One region of the Halobacillus amylolyticus genome, then DNA from elsewhere that is predicted to be linked to it. Evidence: a T-box and tRNA genes for the amino acid it is inferred to sense, from the RefSeq annotation. Region 1 holds a T-box; the other holds one or more tRNA genes.
The links. A T-box is a leader RNA that pairs with one kind of tRNA and senses whether it is charged. The one in region 1 lies ahead of ileS (isoleucine--tRNA ligase), so its partner is inferred to be a tRNA-Ile.

Region 1 (12,295 bases):
GTTTTCAATTCCAATGTCCGTTTAGCGATTCCAGATTATATTGGAGTGCGTGAACCGCAATATACAAGTGGTGTCGGGATATTGCAATTCGCTTACCGTAATGCGAAAATACAAGGGAAAGAGATATTTCCGTCTGTTTCTATGAGTTATGAACAACCTGCTCCTAAAAAACAGAAGCGGGCAGTGAAGCAGCCAAAAGAAGAAACGGAAAAGCCAGAAAAAAAGAAAAAAGAGTCAGGTTTCCAAAACCTATTAAAGTACTTTTTTGATTAATGGAACAAGAAAAGATCGATGTGAACGTTCAACATAGTAAATCTTGTAATCTTGTGTATTAGGAGGAACGGAAGATGTTAGATTTTGATACGAGTATGGATTCACTAGCAACAATCAAAGTAATTGGTGTTGGCGGCGGAGGAAGCAACGCCGTTAACAGAATGATCGAACACGGTGTTCAAGGAGTAGAGTTTATAGCCGTGAACACGGATGCACAAGCTTTGAATCTATCAAAGGCTGAAGTGAAAATGCAGATTGGCGGAAAATTAACCCGTGGACTTGGCGCTGGGGCTAATCCAGAAGTAGGACGTAAAGCAGCGGAAGAAAGTAAAGAGCAGCTAGAAGAAGCACTACAAGGGGCCGATATGGTCTTTGTAACAGCTGGAATGGGCGGAGGTACTGGTACAGGCGCCGCACCTGTCATCGCACAAGTGGCAAAAGAGCTTGGCGCACTGACTGTAGGTGTTGTGACTCGTCCGTTTACATTTGAAGGCCGCAAACGTTCAACTCAAGCAACAGGCGGGATTGAAGGGTTAAAAGGAAGCGTCGATACACTAATCGTGATTCCGAATGATCGCTTATTAGAAATTGTTGACAAAAATACGCCAATGCTTGAAGCATTCCGTGAAGCAGATAATGTGCTTCGTCAAGGTGTACAAGGGATTTCTGATTTAATTGCAGTACCTGGTCTTATAAACGTGGACTTTGCCGATGTGAAAACAATTATGGTTGATAAAGGTTCAGCACTGATGGGGATTGGAATTGCCACAGGTGAAAGCCGTGCAGCAGAGGCAGCTAAAAAAGCGATCTCCTCTCCGTTGCTTGAAACATCTATTGATGGTGCACACGGCGTGCTAATGAATATCAGCGGTGGAACGAACCTTAGTCTTTATGAAGTTCAAGAAGCTGCAGATATTGTAACTTCAGCTGCAGACCAAGAGGTAAACGTGATCTTTGGTTCTGTCATTAATGAAAACCTCAAAGATGAGATTGTCGTAACCGTTATTGCGACTGGGTTTGATGAAGCCCAGCTTGCTGAAGCTCAGAAAAAACCTCGTGGGAATATGATGAACCAAGCGAAGCCAACTCCTCAAGAGCGTGTACGTGAAGAACAACCGCAATCACGTCGGGAGGCTTCACATCAAGCACCACCTAAACAAACTCCGCAAGAAGAAGATACACTAGATATTCCGACGTTTTTACGTAACCGTAATCGCCGTAGATAAGGTAAGTTTGAGAACCGCTGTCCTGAAAGGGGCAGCGGTTTTTTGTAGTTAAGGGAGCAAAAATAAACTACACAGCAGTCATTTGGTTATGTCCATTTACTGGAAATATGCAATTAATCGCTGATATGTGCAATTAATTGATTTTTTGTACAATTAAGCTCACATTTCGTGCAATTAACTATAATTTCGCCCAATTAATTTGTAATAGATAAGGAAGGCTTCAATATTGTTTACATAACATAATTACTGAGAACATACCCGCTAAGATTGTTCTATATCCCCTCTTATAATCACCTTAAACTTTTCCGAAAAACACTAGACAGAATCTAACAAAACTAGCTTGGAATCCATTCATAATCTGACAGACTTTTTACATAGACAGGCTTTATACTGACTAATAAATAAATAAGAGAGGAGAGGGGAGGATTTACCTTGATGCTGTATGGACATTAAATGTATTCATGGATGGAATGATTTTATACTTAACTCAAGGGTTAACGAGGGCGAAGACTACGAATAAAAGGCTGTTTGCGGCAGCGCTTTTTGCCTCATGTATTGTGCCGATCACGGTATTAATGCCAAACGTGTGGCTGACTTCAGCAATTGGGAAGTTATTCTTTTCGCTTATTATCATTTATATTGCATTCTCTGTTAAGTCTATTCAATCTTTTTTTATCCAATGGTTGACGTTTTATTTTGTAACCTTTGCTATTGGCGGGGGACTGCTCGGAATTCACTTTTTTCTAAACAGCCATATCGAATTCGATGGAAGCAGTATGATTACCTTTTCTTCAGGTTATGGGGACCCTGTCAGCTGGGTGTTTGTGTGTATCGGCTTTCCGGTGTCATGGGTGTTTACAAAGTGGCGCATGGAGCAAGTTCAGGCTCACCAGATGAAGGTTGAGGATTTGTACAATGTCACGATACGTTTTAACGGAAAAAAGGTGGACTGCACGGGCTTAGTGGATAGTGGAAATCAGCTGATCGATCCTATTAGTAAGAAGATGGTTTTTTTAGCTGATCTTCAAGTTTGGCGGCAGCTTCTTTCGGATCAGGAACTGGAATTTCTCAAGTCAGATCAAGTTTATGATCACTTGGATGATTTATCTCCTGCCATCCAATCAGCCCTCCGAATCGTTCCCTATCAAGGAGCAGGTTCACTTGGGCAGCTTATGGTTACGTTTACCGTCGAATCCATTACTATTCATACAAAAGATGGACAGCTAAAGGTAGATCGGCCGCTCCTAGGTATTCAACATCATGATTTGGCACATGACCAAATGTATCAAATATTAATTCATCCACATGCTTCGTTAAAAGGAATTACGGCATAGAGAAGGGGGAAGAAATAAAATGAAGTGGAAGTTTAGACTAAAGCTATGGATTTATAAATTATTAATCAAGCTAGGCATTAAACAAAAAGAAATCTATTATATTGGCGGAAGTGAGGCACTGCCACCGCCGTTATCACGGGAAGAGGAAAAGGAATTACTTGAACTTCTTCCAAAAGGCGATAAGGCTGCAAGGGCGATGCTCATTGAACGAAACTTGCGCCTTGTCGTCTACATTGCTCGCAAATTTGAAAATACTGGGCTGAATATAGAGGATTTAATCAGTATAGGCACGATAGGTTTAATAAAGGCCGTCAATACCTTTGATCCGGAGAAAAAGATCAAGCTTGCGACTTATGCGTCAAGATGTATTGAAAATGAAATTCTCATGCATCTTCGCAAAAGCAACAAGCTGAAAACGGAAGTATCTTTTGATGAGCCATTAAATGTCGACTGGGATGGGAATGAGCTTCTGCTTTCAGATATTCTTGGTACAGAGGAAGATTTAATTACCAAGGGGATGGAAAAGAAAGTAGATAAAACTTTGTTGAAGTCCGCACTTCAGCATCTCAATGATCGTGAGAAAGAAATTATGGAGCTTCGGTTTGGTTTAATCGGAAAAAAAGAAAAAACGCAAAAAGATGTGGCAGATATGATGGGGATCTCCCAGTCCTATATATCAAGGCTTGAGAAGAAAATCATCCGTCGATTGCAAAGGGAATTTGATAAAATGGTGTAGATTTTTTTCCATGTGGCCATGCATAATTTTTCCTTCCAAGGAGATACTGAAAACTGATATCAGCTTCTTGGGAGGGTCTTACATTGACACGTCATAAAGTAGTAATATGTGGTGTAGATACATCAAAGCTTCCTGTACTTAAAAATAAAGAAATGCGGGCCCTGTTTGAACGAATGCAAAGTGGAGATGAGTTTGCTCGTGAAGATCTTGTTAACGGAAATTTGAGACTCGTCTTATCAGTCATTCAACGGTTTAATAATCGCGGCGAATATGGGGATGATTTGTTCCAGGTTGGCTGCATAGGATTGATGAAATCGATTGATAATTTTGACCTTGGTCATAACGTGAAATTTTCTACCTATGCTGTTCCGATGATTATCGGTGAAATCCGCCGTTACTTACGGGACAATAATCCAATCCGTGTCTCTCGCTCGCTACGGGATACGGCTTACAAAGCTCTGCAAATGCGTGAAAAAATAATAAGTGAAACATCAAAGGATCCCGCTCCTAGCGAGATTGCTGAGAAGATGGGTGTTCCTCATGAAGATGTGGTATTTGCTATGGATGCTATTCAAGATCCCGTTTCATTATTTGAGCCGATTTACAATGATGGCGGTGACCCTATTTTTGTTGTCGATCAGTTGAAGGATGATCGCGAGAAAGATTCGAATTGGTTAGACGAGCTGTCGTTGAGAGAAGGTATGAAAAAACTTAATGATCGAGAAAAAATGATCCTAACGAAGCGATTCTTTCAAGGAAAAACACAAATGGAAGTTGCAGATGAAATAGGAATATCACAAGCACAAGTTTCAAGGCTTGAGAAAGCAGCTATTAAAGAAATGAATTCATCCATGTTTCAATAAGTTAAGGGAAAACGCCGCTTGCAATTTTTGCAAGCGGCGTTTTTCTTGTTGTTAAAAGAAAGTGTTCCAGGTCTTATGCATATACTCTACAAAGGAGTGGTTAACGATGAAAATATCTGAACTGCAAATGAAGGATGTCATTGCAATGGAAACAGGCGAACGCCTAGGGCATATATCCGATTTAGATATCGACACACAACGGGGGCAATTGAAGGGATTAGTCATTACGTTAAAAGGAAAAGCAATGGGCCTATTTGGCAAAGATGAAGAGATCGTCATTCCTTGGACTCAAATTGTAAATATAGGGGCTGACGTTATTTTAGTGAAAAAATCGGGTTATAGTGGAGCCCTGGCGGATGAGAAGTCAAAATCTCACGAATAAGATAGGAAAAAGCGTGAATGGTGTGGTAAAATGGAGGGAAATTGAGGTGGTAGAATGACCGAGCCCTTCAAACACAAGTCGCCACGACAAATGATGTGTTTAGGTGAATACAGTGTTACAGCAGGAATAACAACAAGGCAGAACGGGTATAGTGAAGTGCCGTATGATTCACTGAATATGGGATTACATGTAGAAGATTGTAAAGACCATGTGCTTCGTAATCGCGAGTCACTTGCAGATGAATTGCAAATTCCTTTAAACCAATGGGTGATGGCTGAACAAGTTCACGGGACAGATATCCATGTTGTGAAGAAGGAGGATGGGGGAAGAGGAGCCTTTGATAAAAATGAATCGATAGCAAATGCAGATGGCTTAATTACAAATCAGAAAAATCTGCTCTTGGCAGCCTTTTATGCGGACTGTGTCCCTCTTCTCTTTCTTGATCCTAAAACTCAATGGATTGGTTTGGCCCATGCAGGATGGAAAGGCACAGTTCATGGAATGGCGGAAAAAATGATCACTAAACTTACGGAACAAGGTGCTTCCCTTAACGACATAATCATGGTGATCGGTCCATCGATTAGTCAACGAAATTATGAGGTAGACCAGCATGTAATCGATCATATTCCCGAAGAGTATAAAGAGGAAGTGAGTATCTCTAAAACGGGAAATAAATATTTATTGGGTCTGAAAGAATTGAACAAGCGATTAGCTCTAGATACGGGATTAAATGAATCCCATATTTATCAAACCGACCTATGTACTTTTGAAGAAGACAAGCTGTTTTACTCCCATCGACGCGACCATGGGCGAACAGGCAGAATGCTCGCTTATATCGGTTTAGAGTAGTTCGAGAAAGGAGAAACGATACATATATGACAGTAGCAGACAATCTGACAAACATGATGGAAACGATTGAAGATGCATGTCGCAGCTGTGGCCGCGACAAAGATGAAATTACCATCATTGCTGTGACTAAATATGTGACTGTGGAAAGGGCGAAAGAAGCACTTGAAGCAGGGATTAAAGATCTTGGAGAAAACCGTAAAGAAGGCCTTTTAGAAAAATATGAAAGCCTTGGGAACGAAGCGAACTGGCACTTTATCGGTTCACTGCAATCCCGCAAAGTGAAAGAGGTCATTGATCAAGTTGATATGATCCATTCTTTGGATAGAAAATCGTTAGCAAAAGAGATTAACAAGCGCGCTGAACACCCCGTCCCTTGTTTTATTCAAGTAAATGCAAGCGGCGAAGAAAGCAAGCATGGACTTTCACCAGATGATGTTGAAGCTTTTGTAGATCATCTTAAAGTCTATGAGCAAGTAAAGGTTGTCGGTTTAATGACAATGGCGCCTCACGTTGACCAGGAGGAAGAACTAAGAGCTGTGTTCAGAAAGCTCCGTGCCTTGCGTGATCGTATTCGCGACAAGCAGCTGCCTCATGCTCCATGTGAATACCTGTCAATGGGAATGAGCAATGATTATGCGATAGCCATTGAGGAAGGGGCTACACATATTCGTGTCGGTTCAAGTCTTGTAGGATAATAACTTAATCTAGAGGTGGTTAGAATGGGTATGAAAAATAAACTAAAATCATTTTTTACACTCGAAGATGAATATGAATACATCGAAGAAGATAGAATGGATAGCGAGGAAGAGGAGGAAGAGATTGCCCCCATGCAAAGAAATAAGCAGCGTCATGAAGGGCAAAATGTCGTAAGCTTAAAAAGTGCCAAGTCTTCATCTAAAATGGTATTAAGTGAACCAAAAAATTACAATGAAGCCCAGGAAATAGCGGATCAGCTTGTTAATCGTAAAGCGGTTGTGATTAATCTCCAGCGGGTTGATCATGGCCAAGCAAAGCGAATTGTGGATTTTCTGAGTGGTACCGTTTATGCTATAGGGGGAGACATTCAAAAACTTGGCTCCCAAACATTTCTTTGTACGCCAGACAATGTGGAAATTTCTGGTTCAATTTCGGAAATGTTAATGGCTCAAGATGATGAAGATATGAGTAGAAGGTGGTAAACGATGGCTGAGTTGTTCAATGTCTTGCTTTTTGCGCTCAATATTTACAGTTGGCTCTTAATTATTTACATTCTTTTATCATGGTTCCCCGGAGCAAGGGAATCAAGCTTCGGCGAGATCCTTAGCAAAATGTGTGAACCGTTCTTAGAGCCGTTTCGAAAAATTATTCCCCCACTTGGGATGATTGACTTATCTCCACTCGTTGCCATTTTTGTTCTTCGTTTTGCAGGAGAAGGTCTTCGAGTCTTGTTTCAAATGTTGTTATAACCGAATGGGAACAGGTTAGATGCTAGCCGTAAGCAGCCAGCCTCTCATCTGTTCTTTTTTTGTCGCGATTGGGGGGTAAATCCATGGAGATCTATCAGCATTTTAGAGAAGAAGAGCGCCCGTTTATTGATCAAGTCCTGTCCTGGCAAAGCGATGTTGAAATGCGCTTTGAACGCAAGGAAAGTGATTTTCTAAACCCAAGGGAGCAGCAGATTGTCCGTGCTATAATGGGTAACGATCCTAATCTGAAATGGGAGTTGTATGGCGGTCCAAATGATCCGGAAAGAAAACGGGCCATCATTGCACCTGAATATGAAGAAATAGCGGATCAAGATTTTAGTGTTGTTCTGCTAGAAGCAACGTACCCTGGTAAATTTGTTGCACTAGAGCATAGGGATGTGCTCGGAGCCTTTATGTCACTAGGGATTCGCAGGGAAAAGCTTGGGGATTTAATTGTCCAAGATGGCGTGATTCAAATTGTTGTGGCCTCTGAAATCAGCGATTACATACGGATGAATTTTACCGGAGTTAAGAAAGCAAACGTGACCTTCCAGGAAAAACCGCTTCCCTCGTTAATGAAAAGTAAGGAAGTGTGGCAAACAAAAGATTCTACCTTAAGTTCATTACGACTTGACGTACTCGTGAAAGAAATTTACGGTGTTTCACGAAAAAAAGCCGGCATGTATGTTGAAGCAGGACACGTAAAAGTTAACTTTAAAACGGTAGAAAATCCTTCTTTTCTATTAGAAACAGGCGACCTACTATCAGTTAGAGGTAAAGGTAGAAGCAGACTTGATCAAATAAATGGAATGACGAAGAAAGAAAAGTATCGTGTGACAACATCTAAACTAAATTAATTGGCTTAATTTAGAGGAATTACACAAAGTTATGTCGAAAGAAGTAGTAACTGTCATATATGTGAGTTCAAAAAATTGCCAAATTAGAAGCAAGAAGATCGAGGCGGCGTAGCTTTGAGCAACGGAACGTATGCTTCATGATACGTGAGTAGCGGAAAAGCAAGCCAACGAAGAGATTCGCCTCTTATCATTTGGTGACTTTTTGAACAACCCCAATATGTATCGACACTTTTAAGGAGGTGGCCGGTGTGCCTTTAACACCACTTGATATCCACAATAAAGAGTTTACACGCGGGTTTAGAGGGTATGATGAAGATGAAGTGAATGAATTTCTCGATCAAGTGATTAAAGATTACGAGATTGTGATTCGTAAGAAAAAAGATCTCGAACGTGAAGTTGAGCAAATGAATGAACGCTTAGGACATTTTAATACAATTGAAACTACTTTGAATAAATCGATTCTTGTTGCCCAGGAAACAGCTGAGGAAGTGAAGAATAGTGCAACGAAAGAGTCTAAGCTTATTGTAAAAGAGGCTGAAAAGAATGCGGATCGCATTATTAATGAGGCCCTTGAGAAATCCCGTCGTATTTCAATCGAAGTGGAAGAAATGAAAAAACAGGCAAAAGTGTTCAAAATGAGGCTGCGCATGCTCGTTGAGGCTCAAATTGATATGATCGATAATGATGATTGGGACCACCTCTTTGAAACAGAATTTGATGAAGAAATCGACTTGAAAAAAGAACTTGCAAATAATAACACTTGACTGAATGGCAATGATTACATATAATGCATAAGCATAAATAAATAATGATAAAACGTTGACAGGGAAAGTACAGAGAGAATAGCTAGGATAGCGATTCGGTGATGGTGTGAGACCGAAGCTTACCTCTGCTGGAAGATCCCCCTTGAGTTGCTATGTCGAACCTTATGTAGTAGATGTAGTCGAGTCATTCACGATACGAATAAGATAAGTGAATTAGCATGGATTGCTAATTTATTAGGGTGGTAACGCGAGTCTTCTCGTCCCTTTACAGGGGAGGGAAGGCTTTTTTATTTGAAAAGGAGGAGCATCAATGAATTACAAGGAAACACTATTAATGCCTAAAACAGGTTTTCCGATGCGGGGCAATTTACCGAATCGTGAACCGGAAATGCAAAAAACTTGGGAAGACTTAGATATTTATCAAGCAGTACAGAAGCGGACGGAAGGGCGTCCGTTATTTGTCCTGCATGATGGACCACCGTATGCTAATGGAAGTTTACACATGGGGCATGCGTTAAATAAATCGTTAAAAGACTTTATCGTTCGTTATAAATCAATGGCAGGCTACCACGCTCCATATGTACCTGGCTGGGATACCCATGGGCTGCCGATCGAATCAGCTTTAGCTAAGAAGAAGGTAGATCGTAAAAAAATGTCGATTGCTGAGTTTCGTCAGCGTTGCGCAGAATATGCTTTAGGGCAAATCGATAACCAGCGAAATGAATTTAAGCGGATGGGTGTTCGGGGCGACTGGGAGAATCCATATATTACGCTTAATAAAGATTATGAAGCAGAGCAGATTAAAGTCTTTGGTGACATGGCTAAGAAGGGATATATTTACAAAGGTCTAAAGCCGGTCTTCTGGTCCCCTTCTTCTGAATCGGCATTGGCAGAGGCTGAGATTGAATATCAAGATAAACGTTCTCCATCTATTTACGTAGCTTTTGAAGTAGAAGACGGGAAAGACCTCCTTGAAGGGGATGAGAAGTTTATCATTTGGACGACAACCCCGTGGACGATTCCATCTAACTTGGGAATTGCTTTAAATCCAGGATATGATTATGTTGTCGTACAAGTAGCCAACGAGAAATTTATCGTTGCCCAGGATTTATTAGAAACTGTCGCAGGTAAACTTGAGTGGTCAGACTACCAGGTTACGAAAGTATTCAAAGGGAAAGAAGCGGATCGAATCACAGCTAAGCACCCATTATATGATCGTAAATCACTTGTTGTTTTAGGTGATCACGTTACCGTCGATGGCGGTACAGGGTGTGTCCATACAGCACCAGGCCACGGGGAAGATGACTTTTGGGTTGGTCAGCAGTACGGTCTTGACGTTCTTTGCCCTGTCGACCACAAGGGAGTCTTTACAGAGGAAGCACCTGGATATGAAGGGCTATTTTATGATAAAGCGAATAAACCGATTTCCGATGAGTTGAAGGAAGCGGGTGCTTTGCTCAGTCTTGAATTCATTACCCACTCTTACCCACACGATTGGCGGACGAAAAAGCCGACCATTTTCCGAGCTACGGACCAATGGTTTGCTTCGATCAAAGATTTCAGAGAAGAGCTGCTTGAGGAAATCAATCAAGTAGAATGGACACCAAAATGGGGAGAAACCCGCTTGTATAATATGGTTCGTGACCGACAAGACTGGTGTATTTCGCGTCAGCGTACATGGGGCGTGCCGATTCCTGTGTTTTATGCTGAGAATGGTACCCCGATCATAACGGATGAAACCATTTTACATGTTTCTGAGCTGTTCCGTGAGCATGGTTCAAATGTTTGGTTTGAACGTGAAGCGAAAGACTTACTGCCGGACGGGTTTACTTCTGAACACAGTCCAAATGGAGAGTTTACAAAAGAAACGGATATAATGGATGTTTGGTTTGATTCAGGATCATCACACCAGGGGGTACTTCATCAGAGAGAAGGCTTAAACCGCCCAGCTGACCTCTACCTTGAGGGATCTGACCAATATAGAGGCTGGTTCAACTCATCCTTATCCACATCTGTTGCTGTTACAGGCAAGGCACCGTTTAAGGGTATTTTAAGCCACGGATTTGCTCTTGACGGAAAAGGGCGTAAGATGAGTAAATCAGTCGGAAACGTAATTATCCCTGATAAAGTAATGAAGCAGCTCGGTGCTGACATTATTCGTCTATGGGTCTCTTCAGCAGATTATCAGGCAGATGTGCGTATTTCTGACGATATTTTGAAACAAGTAGCTGAGGTCTATCGTAAAATTCGTAATACTTTCCGCTTCTTGCTAGGGAATTTGCACGACTTTGATCCAAATACAGACATGGTCGAGGACAAAGACTTACAAGAAGTCGATCAATATATGCTGCATCAGCTTAATACACTTGTTGCTGATGTCCGCAAATCTTATGATGACTATGAATTCTCTACTGTCTATAACAAAGTGCACAACTTCTGTACAATTGATCTAAGCTCCTTCTATCTTGATTTTGCAAAAGATATTCTTTATATTGAAGCGAAAGATCATCCGTACCGCCGCAGCATCCAAACCGTTTATTACAAGATTTTAACGTCACTTGTGAAGATGATGTCACCGATTATTCCGCATACCACTGATGAGGTGTGGAGCTATATTCCAGGTGTTGAAACGGCAAGTGTTCAGCTGACAGATATGCCGGAAGTAAACGATAAAGTTGATGCTGCCCTTGTAGAAAAATGGGATCACTTTATGGACATTCGTGATGATGTATTAAAGGCACTTGAAGTGGCCCGTAATGAAAAAGTGATCGGCAAATCACTTGAAGCCAGAGTCACACTAGTTCCTAAAGATGATAAAACTCGTGACGTGTTAACGAGCATTGATCATATCCATCAGCTGTTGATTGTTTCTGATGCAACAGTTGCAACAGAAGCGAACGATGCAAAGTCTTATGATCATGTCGATGTTGAGGTTACAAAGCATACTGGTGATAAATGTGAACGTTGCTGGGTGTCTTCAGATGATATTGGAAAAGATGACGATCATCCAGAGTTATGTGTGCGTTGTGCAACAGTTGTAAAAGAACATTATGAAATTTAAAAGGAAGGCGCCGCTTAGTTAAGCGGCGTTTTCGTTTTACTTTGCTTATTTACGTTTGTGTAAAAGTCTAAGAGGGGGATTTTCTTATCAAGACGATCCCATAGGACTATTTTAAGATTGTAAGGGCAAACTCTATCTAGTAAAAAAGAAAAATCAATCTGACTTCTCAACTGTTGAAAGGTATTGTATTATATAAATATAAACTTCTGGCGGAAGGTGGTATGAGGTGAATGAGAACAATAACCCTTGAGAAAATTGACAACAACATTATTGAAAATCGCAAACGTGCTAATGCAATTATTCGCACGTCCTCTCGAACTCGCGGTCGCAAAAAAAAATCTCGCACCCGTACACCTGGAGAAGTAAAAGCCTTAGATGAAATATCTATTGCCAGGTGGCAGAAAGCTGTAAGAAGAGGCAAGGTAAAAAAATTAGGCAAGAGGTCCATGTATTATGACTACAGTTGAGGACCTCCAAGAAGCGCTCACTTATCTAAAAGATAGAC
Region 2 (12,295 bases), 1.5 Mb from region 1:
GCCAGGGAAGTGCTTCGCTGTTGCGGCTACTCCTGTGCTTTGAAGTCCTTCAGTATAAGCGACACCTAGTTCGGCTACTAGTTCAGGCGATTCGCCAAAAGAGCGAACACCGATGACAGGGTTATCAGGATTATTGTTGACGTCTAATACAGGTGCAAGGTTCATATTAATCCCTAATGCATTTAATTCTTCGCCGATTGCTTCACCGACATTATAGGATATCTCGCTTGATCTCGTTGCCCCGAGGGCCATGTTACCAGGCATATCTGTGCCTGACTGCAAACGAGTAACTATACCACCTTCCTGATCAATTGTCATTAGTAATCCGTATTTTTCAGCAGCTGCTTGATAATCGGCAACAAGCTTGGCTGTTTGTTCTGTTGTCACAACATTTTCACGGAAAAGGATCACACCGCCGAGATGATAATCTTTTACGATCTGCTCAATCTCTGGCAGCATTTCCGTCACGTTTTCTCCTTCCCAGTTTCTAAAATCAGGCATGAGCATCTGACCTATTTTTTCATTAATCGTCATACCTTCAATTGCTTGCTCAATGATTTCATAGCGATCGCCCTGTTGTTTAACGACTTTTCCTTCAAAAGAAGGCTTTTTCTTGTCAGGCTTCTTAGCTGGTTTGTGATCAATAGCAATCCGGTCTCTGTAAGTTCCGTCCGAAACGGTAATAAACGTTCGTCCGTTATGACCGGATAAAGTCACGTCACCACCATCGACTACGGCAACGTTTTTATTCGTAGTGGACCACGTCAGCTTTTCGTCGTCTGCAATTTCAAAATGACCGTCTTCATAAATGTGTAAGGCGGTAAGGTGGACTTCGTTATCCACGATAGAACTCTCAACCTCTGGGACATTTTCAAGTAAAATAACATCTTTTACACCTGCATGATTGTCTGCAGCTGCCGTACTTGGCATAAGTGGGACCAGTAAGGCGAATATAATAATGAGCATCGTAAATGGGTTACGTATTCGCTTCCTCAAATCGTTCCACTCCTTTTCGATTTAATAATTTCTTTGTTTCCATTGACTACTAGTACTATTTACTTGTAACGGTTCACTATTCTCTCTCGTAAACCTCAAATTCGTAACATACCAACCTCTTCCATTTGTACTTCCGTCTGTTTTATAGCGGAAGCGGACATAATTTGTACCAGCAGGAATGGACATTTGCTGTGACTTCCAGGAAATACTTGAGCCTGTGAATGGTTCATTGATTTGGGACCAGTTCTCCCCGTCATTGGAAACTTCAATAATACCAAAATCATAACCTTGTTCGATGCGGTACCATGAATCAAAGGATAAGGTAGCTTCTTCCTCAACGGAAACCTTTGCCGTTAACGTTCGATTCAACTGATCGCCGTATCCAGAGAACCAAGCTTCTTCTTTCGTTGGCATGTTGACAGGGATGGCATCAGCTACTTTTCGAGCGAATTGCCGACGTGCAGGGTTGGTTGAAACTGTATCACGAGTAGGATGGACCCGATTCGTTAATAAAACCGCTACGGTCTCGTTGTTCGGATTGATGACGATCGAAGTCCCTGTATAGCCGGTATGTCCGATAGAGGAGGCTTCTGATAAGGCATCCATATACCATCCCTGGGCAAGCTCCCAGCCTAAGCCATGCTCATTACCAGGGAATTCAGGAATTTGATTTTTCATTAACAATTCAACTGTCTCGGCTTTGAGAATTTGCTTGTCGCCATAACGTCCATCGTTTAAAAACATATGGCCAAGCTTCGCAAGGTCATGGGCTGTAGAGAATACGCCAGCATGTCCAGCGACACCTCCGAGCGACCAGGCGTTCTCGTCATGGACTTCTCCCCAAACAAGACCGCGGTCGGTCCACGGTTGATATTCAGTTGCTGCGATTTGTTGTTTTAATCCTTTGGGAGGGTTGTACATGGTATTCGTCATGTTGAGAGGTTCCGTGAGGTTTTCCTTAACGAAAGCATCAAGGCTCTGGCCTGAAATACGTTCAATAATAGAGGCTAACGTAATCATATTTAGATCACTGTAGGTGTATGTAGATCCTGGTGGGTTATTTAATGGATAGGCATAAACATACTGCAGGCGTTCTTCCTTACTATCTCCAATGGTATAAAGGGGAACCCATGCTTTGAACCCTGAAGTATGAGTCATCAGCTGTCTGATCGTTACATGTCCCTTTCCGTTTTGAGCAAACTCGGGAATGTAATCAGCTACTTGGTCGTCCAGCTCAAATAGACCTTGCTCATAAAGCTTCATGGCTGCAGTTGTCGTGAATATTTTACTTAGAGAGGCAATATCAAAAATGGTGTCAGGCTGCATGGCAATCGGATGATCCACATTCTCCCCTTGGTCATTTTCATAGAGAACGGCGTGTCCATATGCTTCATGCTGAACGATCTGACCGCGACGGGCCACAAATGTGACAGCACCAGGCATTACTTCTTTGTTGATCATCGATTCCATAACCGAATCAATTTCTTTCAAAGGTGTTCTCATCATGCCAGCCCTTTAATTGAACCCGGGTGTAAGACGGGTGAAGATGGACCGGAATTCCCCAAGAAAACACGGGATGAGCCCGTTCTTGGACTTGTTTCTTTTCGTGCTTTTCAATCGTAGGCTTGTCCTTTTCGCTTGCTTCCAAGCTCCTTTCCGTATTTGTCGTAAACAGCAGTGTGGCAGACAGCATAGTCAAAATGGTTAACTGAGACGTTCTTGTTTTCATATGTGCCTCCTTTCTATTTTGATGTTAAGCGAGTTGAAAGGGTTTTCAGTCGCTTATTCTCATCATAAAGTACCGACAATATAGATGTCTATACCACATATGTATCATTAATTTTTGAAAAATTAAAAAATACACGAAAAAGGGATTAGGTAAATAGTTACTCTACTACTAATTATAGGATAAGTGAATGACGATGACCTATCTTTCTATACATATATACATATCTTGTCCCATATAGTTAGGTAGGAGATGTAAGGGAGTGAAAGAGTTATGATACGGCGCATGAAGACGATAGGATGGTTACTAGCGGTAGTCGGGGTTGTTTGCTTAATTTCCTATCCTGCACAGGAGGTTAAAGACGCGTGGCAAACCTGGTCTTCGCCACTTTCTGGAAAGGTAATTATACTTGATCCTGGCCATGGAGCTCCGGATGGTGGGGCGGTAGGGAAGAATGGAACAGAAGAGAAGGATATCACGCTCAAACTTTCTCAGTACTTACGAGATTATCTTCAAGAAGCAGGGGCCATTGTTTACTTAACAAGAGAGGATGATAATGACCTTTCTTCTGATGATGCAGGTAGTTTGTCGCGTCGTAAGGCAGAGGATATTAGAAAACGCGTTGATTTTATCAAAGATAAAGAAGCGGATTTTTTCTTGAGTTTGCATTTAAATGCCATCCCTTCAGAAAAGTGGAGCGGGGCGCAAACCTTTTACAATCCGAAAAGTGACAAAAGTGAAAGTCTGGCTAAATTTATTCAATCGGAAATAGAAACAAACCTCGATAATACAGCTCGGAAAGCCATGGGACTGACTAATATCTATCTGCTCAAGCATACGAAAGCACCTGGTGCCTTGGTTGAAGCGGGGTTTTTATCCAATCCAGAAGAACGAACGTTACTCGAAAGTGAAGAGTATCAAAGAAAGATGGCAGCATCTGTGTATAGGGGCATTCTACGTTACGTTACAGAGCTTGAATACCCTAATGATCCTGAGGAGTAAGCAAATCACTTAGAAAGCGTTTCAGATATGTTATACTTGCACTGTCGAAACATTTCTAAGGAAGGTGACGCATGTGCTTACACAGGAAGAGGTACTGAATATCCTCCATCCAATCGAAGATCCGTTTTTACATAAAACGTTGGAAGAAACCGGTGGAGTCGAAGAGATAAAGATTAAAGAAGAGAAAAACCACGTAAGTGTTAAGGTTTTAATTGCTAAAACCAATACAGCAGAGCAAATGGAGCTGCAGCAAACAATTGTCAACGCCCTTAAAAACGGGGGAGCGGCAACTGTAGGGCTCCGTTTTGATCAGCTGTCAGATGATGTAATTGAAAAGTTTCAGCCAGCTGCTGAAGAGGGTCAGGAAGCTTCGTTGCTTGATGGCAAGACAGGTACGAAGTTTATTTCCATTGCCAGCGGAAAAGGCGGCGTAGGGAAATCAACGGTGACTGTTAATCTTGCTATTGCCCTTTCACGTCTTGGCAAAAAGGTCGGAATTATTGACGCAGATATTTACGGGTTCAGTGTTCCAGATATGATGGGAGTCGAAGAGCGCCCTGTCGTTCGTGGTGAAAAAATCATTCCCGTTGAGCGTTTTGGTGTGAAAATCGTATCTATGGGTTTCTTTGTGGAGGATAACTCCCCTATTATTTGGCGTGGGCCTATGCTTGGCAAAATGCTGACAAGCTTTTTCAAAGAAGTGGAGTGGGGGGATCTAGACTACCTTCTTCTTGACTTGCCACCTGGAACTGGTGATATGGCTCTAGATGTCCATGCTATGCTACCTTCTTCAAAGGAAATCATCGTTACAACACCACACCCTACAGCGGCATTCGTAGCGGCTCGAGCGGGCCAAATGGCTATAAAAACAGAGCATGAAATCTTGGGCGTTGTAGAGAATATGGCTTACTTTGAGAGTAAAGAGACAGGTAATAAGGAGTTTGTCTTTGGCCGCGGCGGCGGAGCTAAGCTTGCCGATGAGCTGAAAACAGATATTTTAGGTCACATTCCTTTGCAGCAACCATTTGAGGAAGAAGAAGTATTTGCACCATCTGTCTACCAAACCGATCATCCAATTGGTGTCGTGTATCGGAACATGGCTGCAAAGGTTATTGATAAGTACTAAATAAAAGCACGCCGCCTTTTTTAAAAGGCGGCGTGCTTTTTTCTGCCTATTCGCCTGAACCTGAACCGCCACCTGACTTCCCTTGTCCACCTTGACCGGGTTTTTCACCGCTCTTCATTTGCTCTGCGGCTTGAAGTAGCGTTTCAGTCATTTTCGCCTGGAAAACCGGACTGTTCAAAGTTTCCTGAATCGTTTTTTCTAAATGGGCTCGGAATTTTTGGCCTTTCATTACTTCGAGCATTTGTTCCATCATTTCGGGGTTTTGATAAAGTTCAATGAGTGACTTCTGATATTCAGGGTCCTTCATTAAGCCTTTCATTAATTTCTTTTGTTCCTCTTCAATTACTTTGCTGAATTCTTGAACAAATTTCGGGTCTGTAAAAAGTTGACCCCAAAATTCTTTACCTTTTTCCGAAAGAAGGGTTTCACTTACGGCTTGCTTGACGACTTCGGAGTCCAATGCCATTGACTGCTGCATTTTTTCATCTTTAAGAACTTCAGTCATCGCCTTCTTACCGTCATCTGTTTTTAATATATCAACCATCATTTTTTTAGTGGTTTCGTAATCCGCTTCCCCGCTGGCTTGAGGACTGCCTCCACAAGCGGCTAAGAAAACAACGAGTATAACGGGACATATAAAGCGTAATATGGACATAACTTATGTCCCCTTTCCTTTATTCTCCTTGCTTTATTATTTGCATTCAGCTAAAAAAATATGCGAGCTTGAAGAAAAATCATAAGCTTCATGATAAAATACGAGAGGGTAATTTAATGCAATTTAGGGGGAAACAACGTGACTAGTCGAAAATGGGTGAGAATGTTTTTGACAACGCTGTTAATCGGCGGCGTTTTAACATTGCTGACCAGTTTTATACTTAAATCAGAATCATACACCAGAGTTTTACAGCCATTTCAGTTATTTGAACTCGTTGGAGTATTGTTATTTTTCCTTGGTTTTGGGCTAATATTCAGTGTCATCAGCCAAATGGGTTTTTTCGCTTACTTAACGGTTAATCAGTTTGGCCTGGGTGTTTTCCGCAGAATGTGGCCATCCATTCAATTATTTTTGGTTGCCTTTACGCTTTTTGACCTTGTCTATTTCCGCTATCGTGCAGCGGAAGGAGCGGCAGTTTGGCCTTTCCTATGGACCGCCATAGGTTTGCTCGCCATTTCGCTTGCAGTGGCTAGAGTGAAATCGAAAGAAACCAATTCAAAGGCATTTGTCCCTGCCTTGTTTTTTATGGTCGTTGTCACAACAGTTGAATGGGTCCCAGCTCTACGTGCAGGTGGGAGCGACTACGTATGGCTGATGATCATTCCGTTAATCGCTTGCAATGCTTACCAGCTCCTGCTGTTACATCGAATAACATCCAGTAATAAATCAGCATAGAAAAAAAGCGGCCCAGAGTTTGGGCCGCTTTTATTATTCCTGAGTGATCTTAGCTTTCCCGCCACTGACTAATTCTGTAATGGTAACAAATTCAAGACCTTTTTGTTTAAGCCCTGGGATGATCACTTCGAGTGCTTTAGCCGTCTGTTTGACAGAATCAGAAGCATGAAGCAAAATAATATCCCCTTTTGATCCTGTTCCCATAATTTGATCGATAATAGTGTTAGTTCCTGGATTTTCCCAATCTCGAGGGTTTAGACTCCATTGAACAGTTTCAAGTCCTTCTTGTTCAATTGCTGCTAATATTTCTTCGTTCAAATGGCCGTGAGGGGGTCTTATATAATTTATATCTTCAAAGCCAAGTTTTTCAAAGACTTCCTTCGCTTTTTGAATATCCCTTCTTATTTCTTCAGGTTCCATCTCTGTATAGCTTTCATATTCGTATCCCGTCATGGCTATTTCATGCTTATCTTCGTGGATAGCCTCGACAATATCCTGATGCCGCTCGGCCCAACTGCCGCTTAGAAAGAAGGTAGCTTTTGTCTGATGAGTCTCAAGTTTGTCCAAAATATCATTCACCTTTTCATTTCCCCAGCTAATATTGAACGTCAACGCGATATACGGCTGTTCCTCACTTCCCTGTGATAAAGCTTTTGGCTCCCCATCATTCGAAAAAACAGGTAGCTGGCCCATTTGACCAATCCACATTAATATGGCACAAAATAATGCTAGGAATATGACGACTCCATAACGCTTTACTTTCTCCATTCGCCATGTATAAAAACTCACGTTAAAGCAGCTCCTTTTCCCTCTATATGTTCCATACCTATGAAAAAATTGGACAAACTATGCTATAAATCCTTAAAACAGGGTAAAAATAAAAGGAGTCATGTATGAGAGGAGACTGTGCAATGTATGGTGTAATAATTAACGACCAGGAACAGGAAGAGATGGAGTACTTATTAAAAAGGGAAATGGAAGAAATTATCTTCGATCTTGGTGACCACCGGATTGATCCTGAGATAAAAAGTGCTATGGGAAACAGATATGAGGTTTTGTTCCAGTTATTTAGGAGGTTTGCAAGCCAGGAGGAATGCTTGCAATATATGCCGAAGAAGAAAAAGCAGAACTGATATAGTTGGGATTTAAAGGGATAGTCCATTGATTCATTGAATTATTTAAAGACGAAGGGAAAGACAGCTGTTGAAGTGGTTTGGCCTCGTAATTATCTAAAGGATGCTGGGTTATTTCCACTACTGTAGCTGATGCTAGCCACTTAAAGATGCTTTTTTCTAGGATAAAACTCGGAAATTCCTTTCGAATTTTATAAATGGTTTACCTTTCTACTTAAGCATTTTTGGAAGGAGTTCAAAGAAAAAACAAGAAATTTATCAAAAGTTATTGCACTACCTTTTCATTCTATGCTATATTATTAAACGTTGTCGGGAAAGACAGCACACGCAATATTGTCTTTCAAAAGGAAATAATTTTATTGAGAAAGTTATTGACTTTATAACGCAGACATGGTAAATTAGTTCTTGTCGCTAAAACGACAAACAAAACATTTTGATCTTTGAAAACTGAACGAACCAACCAGTACGTCAACATATTCTATCTATTATATAGAGAGAATTCAAACAAGCACATTCGGTGTGCAAATGAGCAAGTCATTCTCAACTTTTATGGAGAGTTTGATCCTGGCTCAGGACGAACGCTGGCGGCGTGCCTAATACATGCAAGTCGAGCGCAGGAAGCAAGCAGATCCCCTTCGGGGGTGACGCTTGTGGAATGAGCGGCGGACGGGTGAGTAACACGTGGGCAACCTGTCTGTAAGATCGGAATAACTCCGGGAAACCGGGGCTAATGCCGGGTAATCCTTTCTCTCGCATGAGGGGAAGGTAAAAGATGGCTTCTCGCTATCACTTACAGATGGGCCCGCGGCGCATTAGCTAGTTGGTGAGGTAACGGCTCACCAAGGCAACGATGCGTAGCCGACCTGAGAGGGTGATCGGCCACACTGGGACTGAGACACGGCCCAGACTCCTACGGGAGGCAGCAGTAGGGAATCTTCCGCAATGGACGAAAGTCTGACGGAGCAACGCCGCGTGAACGATGAAGGTCTTCGGATCGTAAAGTTCTGTTGTTAGGGAAGAACAAGTACCGTTCGAACAGGGCGGTACCTTGACGGTACCTAACGAGGAAGCCCCGGCTAACTACGTGCCAGCAGCCGCGGTAATACGTAGGGGCAAGCGTTGTCCGGAATTATTGGGCGTAAAGCGCGCGCAGGCGGTTCCTTAAGTCTGATGTGAAAGCCCACGGCTCAACCGTGGAGGGTCATTGGAAACTGGGGAACTTGAGGACAGAAGAGGAGAGTGGAATTCCACGTGTAGCGGTGAAATGCGTAGATATGTGGAGGAACACCAGTGGCGAAGGCGACTCTCTGGTCTGTCTCTGACGCTGAGGTGCGAAAGCGTGGGTAGCAAACAGGATTAGATACCCTGGTAGTCCACGCCGTAAACGATGAGTGCTAGGTGTTAGGGGGCTTCCACCCCTTAGTGCTGAAGTTAACGCATTAAGCACTCCGCCTGGGGAGTACGGCCGCAAGGCTGAAACTCAAAGGAATTGACGGGGGCCCGCACAAGCGGTGGAGCATGTGGTTTAATTCGAAGCAACGCGAAGAACCTTACCAGGTCTTGACATCCTTGGACCGCCCTAGAGATAGGGTCTTCCCTTCGGGGACCAAGTGACAGGTGGTGCATGGTTGTCGTCAGCTCGTGTCGTGAGATGTTGGGTTAAGTCCCGCAACGAGCGCAACCCCTAATCTTAGTTGCCAGCATTAAGTTGGGCACTCTAAGGTGACTGCCGGTGACAAACCGGAGGAAGGCGGGGATGACGTCAAATCATCATGCCCCTTATGACCTGGGCTACACACGTGCTACAATGGATGGTACAAAGGGCAGCGAAGCCGCGAGGTGTAGCAAATCCCATAAAACCATTCTCAGTTCGGATTGCAGGCTGCAACTCGCCTGCATGAAGCCGGAATCGCTAGTAATCGCGGATCAGCATGCCGCGGTGAATACGTTCCCGGGCCTTGTACACACCGCCCGTCACACCACGAGAGTTGGCAACACCCGAAGTCGGTGGGGTAACCTTTTTGGAGCCAGCCGCCGAAGGTGGGGCCAATGATTGGGGTGAAGTCGTAACAAGGTAGCCGTATCGGAAGGTGCGGCTGGATCACCTCCTTTCTAAGGAACTATGCAAGGCAACCCCTTTCTCTTACGAGAACACCGGGAAGCTGCCGCATACGGAAGGCGTACATGGTTGGTTGTTCAGTTTTGAGAGATCAAAGGAATATGATCTTGATGAATGGGCCTGTAGCTCAGCTGGTTAGAGCGCACGCCTGATAAGCGTGAGGTCGGTGGTTCGAGTCCACTCAGGCCCACCATTCTTCAACGGGGCCTTAGCTCAGCTGGGAGAGCGCCTGCTTTGCACGCAGGAGGTCAGCGGTTCGATCCCGCTAGGCTCCACCATATATAAACCTTTAAAACACAAAGATACTATTGTGTTTTATAAGTAACCCTATAAACGGGATGAACCTTGAAAACTGGATAAGATTAATCAGAACGTGGCGATCTTCTTCTGATAGAGGACGACACGGAATGACAAGACATCAAACATCAATTTTTTAACGTCTTTTCACGACGATAATAGTTAAGTGAATAAGGGCGCACGGTGGATGCCTTGGTACTAGGAGCCGATGAAGGACGGGACTAACACCGATATGCTTTGGGAAGCCGTAAGTAGGCTATGCACCGAAGATTTCCGAATGGGGAAACCCCCTGCTCGTAATGGAGCAGGATCCTTTACTGAATACATAGGTAAGGGAAGGCAGACCCGGGGAACTGAAACATCTCATTACCCGGAGGAAGAGAAAGCAAACGCGATTTCCCAAGTAGCGGCGAGCGAAACGGAATCAGCCCAAACCAGAAAGCTTGCTTTCTGGGGTTGTAGGACACTCCTTTGGAGTTACAAAAAAAGAGGATAGATGAATCGATCTGGAACGATCAGCCGGAGCAGGTAAGAGCCCTGTAGTCGACATCTTCTTTTCTCCGGAGTGGATCCTGAGTACGGCGGAACACGAGGAATTCCGTCGGAATCCGGGAGGACCATCTCCCAAGGCTAAATACTCCCTAGTAACCGATAGTGAACCAGTACCGTGAGGGAAAGGTGAAAAGCACCCCGGAAGGGGAGTGAAAAAGATCCTGAAACCGTGTGCCTACAAGTAGTCGGAGCCCATTGATGGGTGACGGCGTGCCTTTTGTAGAATGAACCGGCGAGTTACGACCGTCTGCAAGGTTAAGCTAAAGCAGCGGAGCCGCAGCGAAAGCGAGTCTGAATAGGGCGAAGCAGTAGGCGGTCGTAGACCCGAAACCGTGTGATCTACCCATGTCCAGGGTGAAGGTCAGGTAACACTGACTGGAGGCCCGAACCCACGCAAGTTGAAAATTGCGGGGATGAGGTGTGGGTAGGGGTGAAATGCCAATCGAACACGGAGATAGCTGGTTCTCTCCGAAATAGCTTTAGGGCTAGCCTCAGAATAGAAAGTCTTGGAGGTAGAGCACTGATTGGACGAGGGGCCCCTACCGGGTTACCGAATTCAGTCAAACTCCGAATGCCAACGACTTTGTTCTGGGAGTCAGACCATGGGTGATAAGGTTCATGGTCGAAAGGGAAACAGCCCAGACCGCCAGCTAAGGTCCCAAAGTGTGTGTTAAGTGGAAAAGGATGTGGAGTTGCTTAGACAACCAGGATGTTGGCTTAGAAGCAGCCATCATTGAAAGAGTGCGTAATAGCTCACTGGTCGAGTGACTCTGCGCCGAAAATATACCGGGGCTAAACACACCACCGAAGCTGCGGATTGATCCGAACGGATCAGTGGTAGGAGAGCGTTCTAAGGGCTGCGAAGTCAGACCGTAAGGACTGGTGGAGCGCTTAGAAGTGAGAATGCCGGTATGAGTAGCGAAAAAAGAGTGAGAATCTCTTTCACCGAAAGCCCAAGGTTTCCTGAGGAAGGCTCGTCCTCTCAGGGTTAGTCGGGACCTAAGCCGAGGCCGAAAGGCGTAGGCGATGGCCAACAGGTTGATATTCCTGTACCGCCTCCTTTCCGTTTGAACGACGGGGGGACGCAGGAGGATAAGGAGAGCGCACCACTGGATGTGTGCGTCCAAGCAGTAAGACGGTCGAGACAGGCAAATCCGCTCGGCAACGTCAAGCTGTGATGGGGAGGGAATTTAAGTACCGAAGCTCCTGATTTCACACTGCCAAGAAAATCCTCTAGTGAGGAAAGAGGCGCCCGTACCGCAAACCAACACAGGTAGGCGAGGAGAGAATCCTAAGGTGAGCGGGAGAACTCTCGTTAAGGAACTCGGCAAAATGACCCCGTAACTTCGGGAGAAGGGGTGCTCCTCTGCCGAGGAGCCGCAGTGAAAAGGCCCAAGCGACTGTTTACCAAAAACACAGGTCTCTGCGAAGCCGTAAGGCGAAGTATAGGGGCTGACACCTGCCCGGTGCTGGAAGGTTAAGGGGATGCGTTAGCGCTCTGCGCGAAGCGTTGAACCGAAGCCCCAGTAAACGGCGGCCGTAACTATAACGGTCCTAAGGTAGCGAAATTCCTTGTCGGGTAAGTTCCGACCCGCACGAAAGGTGCAACGACTTGGGCACTGTCTCAACGAGAGACCCGGTGAAATTATACTATGCGTGAAGATGCGCATTACCCGCGACAGGACGGAAAGACCCCGTGGAGCTTTACTGTAGCCTGATATTGAATGTTGGTACAGCTTGTACAGGATAGGTGGGAGCCTGAGAACCCGGAGCGCTAGCTTCGGTGGAGGCGCTGGTGGGATACCACCCTGGCTGTACGGACATTCTAACCCAGGACCGTGATCCGGTTCGGAGACAGTGTCAGGTGGGCAGTTTGACTGGGGCGGTCGCCTCCTAAAGAGTAACGGAGGCGCCCAAAGGTTCCCTCAGAATGGTTGGAAATCATTCGCAGAGT

Region 2: it encodes a tRNA-Ile, which carries the amino acid that the T-box ahead of ileS (isoleucine--tRNA ligase) is inferred to sense. The anticodon was not compared.

What each region holds. Positions count from the first base shown of each region.
Region 1 is NZ_CP095075.1:982,795-995,089, reverse strand. It holds gene ftsA (cell division protein FtsA) at 1-273, shown strand, start outside; gene ftsZ (cell division protein FtsZ) at 348-1,499, shown strand; gene spoIIGA (sigma-E processing peptidase SpoIIGA) at 1,901-2,833, shown strand; gene sigE (RNA polymerase sporulation sigma factor SigE) at 2,853-3,569, shown strand; gene sigG (RNA polymerase sporulation sigma factor SigG) at 3,653-4,432, shown strand; gene MUO15_RS05255 (YlmC/YmxH family sporulation protein) at 4,539-4,814, shown strand; gene pgeF (peptidoglycan editing factor PgeF) at 4,869-5,663, shown strand; gene MUO15_RS05245 (YggS family pyridoxal phosphate-dependent enzyme) at 5,690-6,358, shown strand; gene MUO15_RS05240 (cell division protein SepF) at 6,383-6,841, shown strand; gene MUO15_RS05235 (YggT family protein) at 6,845-7,108, shown strand; gene MUO15_RS05230 (YlmH family RNA-binding protein) at 7,192-7,965, shown strand; gene MUO15_RS05225 (DivIVA domain-containing protein) at 8,214-8,729, shown strand; T-box leader at 8,776-8,997, shown strand; gene ileS (isoleucine--tRNA ligase) at 9,040-11,790, shown strand; gene MUO15_RS05215 (hypothetical protein) at 12,021-12,257, shown strand; gene MUO15_RS05210 (hypothetical protein) at 12,244-12,295, shown strand, end outside.
Region 2 is NZ_CP095075.1:2,508,460-2,520,754, reverse strand. It holds gene MUO15_RS12995 (glycoside hydrolase family 3 protein) at 1-966, opposite strand, end outside; partial or broken gene MUO15_RS12990 (serine hydrolase) at 1,018-2,725, opposite strand; gene cwlD (N-acetylmuramoyl-L-alanine amidase CwlD) at 2,996-3,724, shown strand; gene MUO15_RS12980 (Mrp/NBP35 family ATP-binding protein) at 3,798-4,850, shown strand; gene gerD (spore germination lipoprotein GerD) at 4,897-5,505, opposite strand; gene MUO15_RS12970 (KinB-signaling pathway activation protein) at 5,644-6,240, shown strand; gene pdaB (polysaccharide deacetylase family sporulation protein PdaB) at 6,274-7,029, opposite strand; gene MUO15_RS12960 (hypothetical protein) at 7,152-7,373, shown strand; rRNA gene MUO15_RS12955 (16S ribosomal RNA) at 7,920-9,485, shown strand; tRNA gene MUO15_RS12950 (tRNA-Ile) at 9,609-9,685, shown strand; tRNA gene MUO15_RS12945 (tRNA-Ala) at 9,695-9,770, shown strand; rRNA gene MUO15_RS12940 (23S ribosomal RNA) at 9,950-12,295, shown strand, end outside.